2 linked regions of the Pseudophaeobacter arcticus DSM 23566 genome follow. The protein of the gene in region 1 interacts with the protein of each later gene in a pairwise test. Links are inferred from orthologs where the notes say so. Each region holds a gene or a part of one and is shown in the gene's direction. Other genes may lie near its edges.

Region 1 (3,639 bases):
GCAAAAGCTGGCAAATGTTGTAGCGCCGCACGGGAAGGGGCGGCAGCTGCCGGGGCCACTTTGCCTATGTGCGGTGTGCCCTTGCTGGGGGGCGGGTTTGCCTTGGTCGCCTTGATGGCTTCGGTAGCATCAGCCGAGATCGCATTTCCCCCAGCTTTTCAGGGCCAAACAGCGGGCCTGCCTTGCAATGCTTGGGTGCAGCGCATAGGTTCGCCGCAAATTCACGGCACCTCGCCAAGAGGGTGCCGTATAGACAGAAGGAAGACCCCCTTGGATATGAACCAAATTGGCCAGTTTCTACCGCTTATTCTGATCTTTGCGATCATGTATTTCCTGCTGATCCGTCCGCAGCAAAAAAAGATGAAAGAGCACCAGACCATGGTCTCGAATGTGCGTCGCGGCGATCAGGTGGTCACCCAGGGTGGTTTGATTGGCAAGATTGCCAAGGTCAAAGATGACAACGAAGTCGAAGTTGAACTGGCCGAAGGTGTCAAGGTGCGGGTGGTGAAATCCACCATTGCCCAGGTTCTGACCAAGACCGAACCGGCAGCTTAATTGCCCCCTTTAACAAACTGAAAAGGCAGGGCAATGCTTCAAATTGATCTCTGGAAAAGGGTTCTCATCTGGCTGGTCTGCGTGACCGGCCTTTTGCTTGCCCTGCCAAATGGGTTTTACACCCGGGTGGAGCAGTCTAACGATGCTGCCGCCGAAATTATCGCCCAAGGCGACACCCCCGAACGACAGGCCTTGGTCGCGCAATGGCCCAGCTATCTGCCGTCCTCGCTGGTCAATCTTGGTCTCGATCTGCGCGGTGGCGCACATCTTCTGGCCGAAGTGAAGGTCGAGGAGGTTTACGCTGCCCGCATGGATGCGCTTTGGCCCGAGGTGCGCGATGCACTGCGGCCCGAACGCGCCACGGTTGGCAGCTTTCGCCGTCAGCAAGCGCCCGAGGGGCAGATTCGCCTGAAGATCTCCAAACCCGAAGGCATGCCTCGCGCGCTGGAGTTGGTGCGCGGCCTTGCCAATCCGATCACCAGCCTGACGGGCGCCGGCGGCAATGACATCGACGTATCGGGGCAGGGTGATATAATCACCGTGGAACTCTCCGAGGCGGAAAAACTCGCCTCCGATGATCGCACCGTGCGCCAGTCGCTGGAAATCGTGCGTCGCCGGATTGATGAGGTCGGCACCCGTGAGCCGACCATTCAACGCCAGGGCGCGGATCGGATCCTGATCCAGGTGCCGGGCATTGGGTCTGCGTCTGAGCTGAAAGCCATCATCGGCACCACCGCGCAGCTGACCTTCAACCCGGTTGTCGGTCGCGGATCTGACGCGGATGCGCCTGCAGGCGTGGGCAACAAGGTCATCCCATCGCTGGATGAACCTGGCACCTATTACACGGTCGAAGCAGCACCTGTGGTCACCGGCGAACAACTGGTTGATGCCCAGCCTGCCTTTGACCAGAACGGCCGCCCGGCGGTGAACTTCCGGTTCAACACCTCTGGTGCGCGCAAGTTTGGCGACTATACGGCGGATAACATTGGCTCTCCCTTTGCCATTGTGCTGGATGATGAGGTGGTCTCGGCCCCGACCATCCAGTCGCATATCCCCGGTGGCTCCGGCATTATCACCGGCAATTTCACCATCGAGGAAAGTACCCATCTGGCCATCCTGCTGCGCGCCGGTGCCCTGCCTGCAGGGCTGGAATTCCTGGAAGAGCGCACCATTGGCCCAGAACTGGGCCAGGACAGCATTGATGCCGGCAAGGTCGCCACCATTGTGGCCTTTATCGGCGTGCTGGTCTTTATGGCGCTGAGCTATGGGCTGTTTGGGATTTTTGCCAATGTGGCCTTGATCCTGAACGTGGCGCTGATTTTTGGCTTCCTCAGCCTGATTGGCGCAACGCTGACACTGCCGGGGATTGCCGGTATCGTGTTGACGGTTGGTATGGCGGTGGATGCCAATGTGCTGATCTTTGAGCGGATCCGGGAAGAGCTGAAAGCTGGCCGTGGCCCTGCGCGGGCCATCGACGAGGGCTACTCCAAGGCGCTGAGCGCCATTCTGGACGCCAATATCACCACCTTCATCACCGCTGTGATCCTGTTTGCCATGGGCTCGGGTCCGGTGCGGGGCTTTGCAATCACGTTGGGACTGGGCATTTTGACCTCGGTCTTTACCGCGATCTTTGTCACCCGGTTGATTGTCGTGATGTGGTTTGAGCGTCGCCGTCCCAAAACGATTGAGGTGTAATCATGCGGTTAAGACTTGTTCCCCAGGAAACCTCTTTCGATTTCTTCAGCAAGTGGAAGATCTGGCTGGGTATTTCCGCCCTTATGATGATTGTCGGACTGGCGTCCTTTGGTCTGCAGGGGTTGAACTTTGGCATCGACTTTCGCGGTGGCACAACCGTGCGGACCGAAAGCACCACGCCGATTGACGTAGGCCAGTACCGAGAGGCCATTGCGCCACTGGAGTTGGGCGATATCTCGATTACCGAGGTGTTTGACCCAACGTTTGAGGACGACCAGCATGTTGCCATGCTTCGTATTCAGGCGCAGGCAAATGGTGAGGCGATGTCCGCTGAGGTGATCCATACCTTGCAAACCACGCTGGACGCGGTGGCGCCGGGCATCAAATTTGTCTCAGTTGAATCCGTGGGCCCCAAGGTCTCGGGGGAACTGGTGCAAACCGCCATGCTCTCTGTGGTGCTGGCCATTGGTGCGGTGCTTATCTACATCTGGCTGCGCTTTGAGTGGCAGTTTGCGCTGGGTGCGGTTGTGGCCCTGGTGCATGACGTGGTGCTGACCATCGGGATCTTTTCCGAGCTTCAGATCAAATTTGATCTCGCCATCATCGCGGCGCTGCTGACGATTGTAGGGTATTCGCTCAACGACACCGTGGTGGTGTTTGACCGGGTGCGCGAAAACCTGCGTCGCTATAAACAAAAAGACCTGTCGGAGGTGCTGAACCTGTCGATCAATGAAACCCTCAGCCGTACCATGATGACCTCGGTCACCACTCTGCTGGCGCTGATCTCGCTGTATGTGCTGGGCGGCGATGTGATTCGCGGATTTGTCTTTGCGATGATCTGGGGCGTGATTGTCGGGACCTATTCCTCGGTCTTTGTTGCCTCCACCATTCTGCTGTGGCTGGGCGTGAAACGCGACTGGAGCAAGCAGGCCAATACCGCCGGCAACCAGTTTGGCAATATTGATGCCTGATTGCTTCGATCCGAAGCACTGAGGATACAAAAAGACGAAGCTGCGGGGACTCTCCGCAGCTTCGTTTTGTTTTGACAAGCCGATTGCGGACATGGCAGGGATTGCTCCGGTTTGAGTTCCGCGCCGCACAAGAGAGATTGGACAGCCCATGCAGCTCAATGAGGTGACATTTACGGAGGCCCGGCCTGTTGATGGCTATGGGCCCGGGTTCTTTCGTGTCGGCGGAGAGGTGCATGACGGCGCCTTGTTGATCACCGCAACGGGGTTGAGCGCCTGGGGAGGCTATGACGATGATGCGGGCCTTTTGGCGCTGGCCGGGCAGGTGGACGTCTTGTTTATCGGAACCGGGGCGGAAATCGCCCATATCCCTGCAGAGCTGCGCAACAGACTCGAAGGGGCGGGGCTGGGGGTGGAAGTG
Region 2 (3,820 bases), 1.9 Mb from region 1 along the record:
GCTTCCAATGCCTGGATGTGCCCACACTGCATGGTGGTTTGAGCCGGTGAGTGAAGTTGCGGCTGCAGTCATGTCTCCAGGCCCTTACTGGTTGGATTGGGCCAAGTTTGCAGTCACTATTTTCTCTCCGTTTATTGCTTTGGGAGGGGCGTTATGGATGTACTTTCTCAAAGTCAAAGAAGAGCGGCATGATGAACTGCGTCGTGAACGACTCGCCGTTTACAAGGAATATCTGCGCGTGTTGGATAGCAATCTAAGCGAGACTAACCTTACTTACGCTGATGAAGGGCTGGAGAGGGCGTCCAAGCTCGCCCCGTCTCATCAGCAAATTTCTTTGATGGCGCCCGACGAGGTCGCCCAAGCGTCACTAAAGCTTCTTAATTCCTATGTTGGCGACCATCTTTGGGCTGATGGGAAAAAGATCCGTCTTTTGCACAAGCTTCAGGGGGAACCGACAAAAGAGGATGTTCGGGCGATGTTTCGAGCTAGTGAGCCAATTAGAAACGCACGCGGCGAGTTAATTCGCGCAATGAGAAACGACATAGTGGAGGGTACCAAAATTGACCCTACCCTTACCCATGTTGAGGAACTGGAACGATGAAATTCACTCTTTCCTGGCTGAAAGATCACCTCGACACTGACGCATCAGTGGATGAGATCGCTGAAACCCTGACTGACCTTGGCCTAGAGGTCGAAGAGATCAGCAATCCCGGCGATCGGCTCAAGGATTTTACCCTGGGCTATGTGAAACACGCCGAAAAGCACCCGGATGCAGATAAGCTGCGGGTCTGCAAGGTGGACACGGATGAGGGCGAGATGCAGATCATCTGCGGCGCGCCCAACGCCCGCGAAGGCATCACCGTGGTGGTCTGCAAGCCGGGCATGTATATCCCCGGTCTCGACATCACCATTGGCGTGGGCAAGATCCGCGGCGTGGAAAGCTTTGGCATGATGGCGTCCGAGCGCGAGCTGGAACTGTCGGATGAACACGACGGCATTATCGAGCTGCCCTCGGGCGAAGTGGGCGACCGCTTTGTCGACTGGCTGGCGGAAAACCAGCCCGCCAAGGTGGATCCGGTGATCGAGATCGCCATCACGCCAAACCGCCCCGATGCGCTGGGCATTCACGGTATTGCCCGTGATCTGGCCGCCCGGGGACTTGGCACGCTGAAAACCCCAGACTTTGCGCCCGTCGCGGGCAGCTTCCCCTGCCCGATAAAGGTGAGTATTGATGACGATACCCTGGATGGCTGTCCGCTGTTCTCGGGTCGCCTGATCAAGGGTGTCAAGAACGGCCCCAGCCCGCAGTGGCTGCAGGATCGGCTCAAGGCGATTGGTCTGCGGCCGATTTCGGCGCTGGTCGATATCACCAACTTCTTTACCTATGACCAGAACCGCCCGCTGCATGTCTTTGACGCGGCCAAGGTTGCAGGCGATCTGCGGGTGCACCGCGCCGCAGGTGGTGAAGTGATCAAGGCGCTTGATGAGAAAGACTATACATTTGCGCCCGGGCAAATGGTGATCTCAGATGACAACGGCGCCGAAAGCATTGCCGGCATCATGGGCGGTGAAGAAACCGGTTGCACGGACGAGACCGTGGATGTCTTTCTCGAGAGCGCCTTTTGGGATCACGTGCAGATCGCCCTTACAGGCCGCGCGCTTAAGATCAACTCGGATGCGCGCTATCGTTTTGAGCGCGGCGTTGACCCAGAGTTCACCATCCAGGGCCTGCATCTGGCAACCCAGATGATTCTGGATCTTTGCGGTGGTGAGGCATCGGAAGTGGTGATTGCAGGCGATGTGCCCGATCATTCCCGCGCCTATAAACTGGATGCCGAACGGGTGCAGTCGCTGGTGGGCATGGATATCCCCGAAAGCGATCAGCGCCAGACGCTGACCCGCCTTGGCTTCCGCCTTGAGGGCAATATGGCCAATGTGCCCAGCTGGCGCCCTGATGTGCAGGGAGAGGCCGATCTGGTGGAAGAGGTTGCCCGGATTGCCTCATTGACCAAATTGCAGGGCAAGCCGCTGCCACGGATCACGGATGGTATCCCCAAGGCGGTGATGACCCCGCAGCAGCGCCGCCAGCAGATGGCCCGGCGCACCGCAGCTGGTCTCGGCTACAACGAGGTGGTCAGCTACACCTTTATCGACCAGGCCTCGGCTGCCCTGTTTGGCGGCGGCGATGACGCCACCATGCTGGCCAACCCGATCTCGTCGGAAATGTCACATATGCGCCCAGCCTTGCTGCCGGGTCTGTTGCAGGCGGCAGCGCGCAATCAGGCGCGCGGGTTCATGGATCTGGCGCTGTTTGAGGTTGGCCCGGCCTTTCATGGCGGCGAGCCTGGCGAGCAGCACAATCTGATCTCGGGCATTCTGGTGGGCAGTACCGGCCCCAAGGATGTGCATGGCTCTGCGCGTGCCGTCGATACCTTTGACGCCAAGGCGGATATCGAGGCTATTCTGGCCGCCATCGGTGCCCCGACCAAGGTGCAGATCCTGCGCGGCGCACAGGACTGGTGGCATCCTGGCCGTCACGGCAAGATCTGCCTCGGCCCCAAAAAGGTGCTGGGCATCTTTGGCGAACTGCACCCCAAGGTGATCACTGCCATGGGGATCAAAGGTCCGGTTGTTGCCTTCACCATCTGGCCGGATGAGGTGCCATTGCCACGCAAGAGTGGCGCCACCCGTGCCGCTCTGGGGCAAAGCGATCTACAAGCAGTCGAGCGCGATTTTGCCTTTGTGGTTGATGCCGAGGTCGAGGCGCTGACACTGGTCAATGCGGCCTCTGGCGCAGATAAGGCGCTGATCACCGATGTTCGTATCTTTGACGAATTCATTGGTGGGTCGCTGGGCGAGGGCAAAAAGAGCCTGGCCCTGACCGTGCGCCTGCAACCCAGTGACAAGACGCTGAAGGAAAAGGACATCGAGGCGGTGAGCGAGAAGATCATCGCCAAGGTGACCAAGGCCACAGGTGGCACCCTGCGCGGTTAAGTGTCGTTTCGAATGCATCAGAGTACCAACAAAGACGCGCCTTTCGGGGCGCGTTTTTATTTTCCAGAAAAATAGTCGGCAAGCAGATCATAGACCAATCGAATGCGCCGACTTGTGTGCAGTTCGCGGTGGGTGGTCAGCCAAACCGGAAACCGGAGGGGGGGCTGGTCTGTTAACAGTCGCTCCACACCACTGGAGTGTTTGACCACATCATCGGCCATCGCGCCGATGCCAAAGCCTTGCCGGACCAGTTCCCAGGCGGCCAGCCCACTGTTGGAGCCGATCTTGAAATTGTCCTTGCTGAGGTCGATACCGAGAGGCGTGAGGAAATCAATCGAGCGCTGCACATCTCCAAAATTGACAAAATCATGCGCCGAAAGCGCAGAAAAGCTTTCGGGCCGTCCCCGGCGTTGTAAATAACTAGGGGCTGCGTAAAAATGTGCCGTGGCTTCCTGTACCAGACGGGCGATCAGCTCTGGTTGCTCTGGCCGGACGTGACGAATAGCAATGTCTGCTTCACGCCGCATCAGATCGCGAATGTCATTGGCGGCGACGATATCGATGGTGAGACGCGGCGCCTGTTGGCGCAGTTGATGTAACACTGGCGGCAAGACAAAAGCCGACATCACATCGCTTGCCGTGATACGGACTGTGCCCTCAATCGACTGCGCCTGGGCACTCGCGGCAAGGCTCAGCCCATTGGCACCCTCTACCATCTTGCGCCCGTGGGGGAGCAGCTCGTGCCCGGCATCCGTCAAGGCGAGGCTACGGCCGAGCCGTTCAAATAACATCAGCCCCAGGTTCGCTTCCAATGCTGCCACCTGTC

Evidence for each region.
Region 2: the proteins of secD (region 1) and pheT interact in binary tests that used the Escherichia coli proteins (3 or more experiments, as listed by UniProt). The link is inferred for Pseudophaeobacter arcticus DSM 23566 from one-to-one orthologs.

Annotation. Positions count from the first base shown.
Region 1 is NZ_KI421507.1:1,378,031-1,381,669, forward strand. The notes cover bases 3-2,919. They hold secD (protein translocase subunit SecD), read left to right. Parts: upstream 3-588; coding sequence 589-2,250; downstream 2,251-2,919. Other genes in these bases: yajC (preprotein translocase subunit YajC), read left to right, coding at 277-555; secF (protein translocase subunit SecF), read left to right, coding at 2,253-2,919. Also shown: more of secF, read left to right, coding at 2,920-3,221; ARCT_RS0110580 (Mth938-like domain-containing protein), read left to right, coding at 3,370-3,639. UniProt on the Escherichia coli protein: Part of the Sec protein translocase complex. Interacts with the SecYEG preprotein conducting channel. SecDF uses the proton motive force (PMF) to complete protein translocation after the ATP-dependent function of SecA.
Region 2 is NZ_KI421507.1:3,243,182-3,247,001, reverse strand. Bases 198-3,295 are described here. They hold pheT (phenylalanine--tRNA ligase subunit beta), read left to right. Parts: upstream 198-597; coding sequence 598-2,994; downstream 2,995-3,295. Other genes in these bases: ARCT_RS0120035 (LysR family transcriptional regulator), read right to left, coding at 3,051-3,295; ARCT_RS0120045 (hypothetical protein), read left to right, coding at 198-601. Also shown: pheS (phenylalanine--tRNA ligase subunit alpha), read left to right, coding at 1-50; more of ARCT_RS0120045, read left to right, coding at 47-197; more of ARCT_RS0120035, read right to left, coding at 3,296-3,820.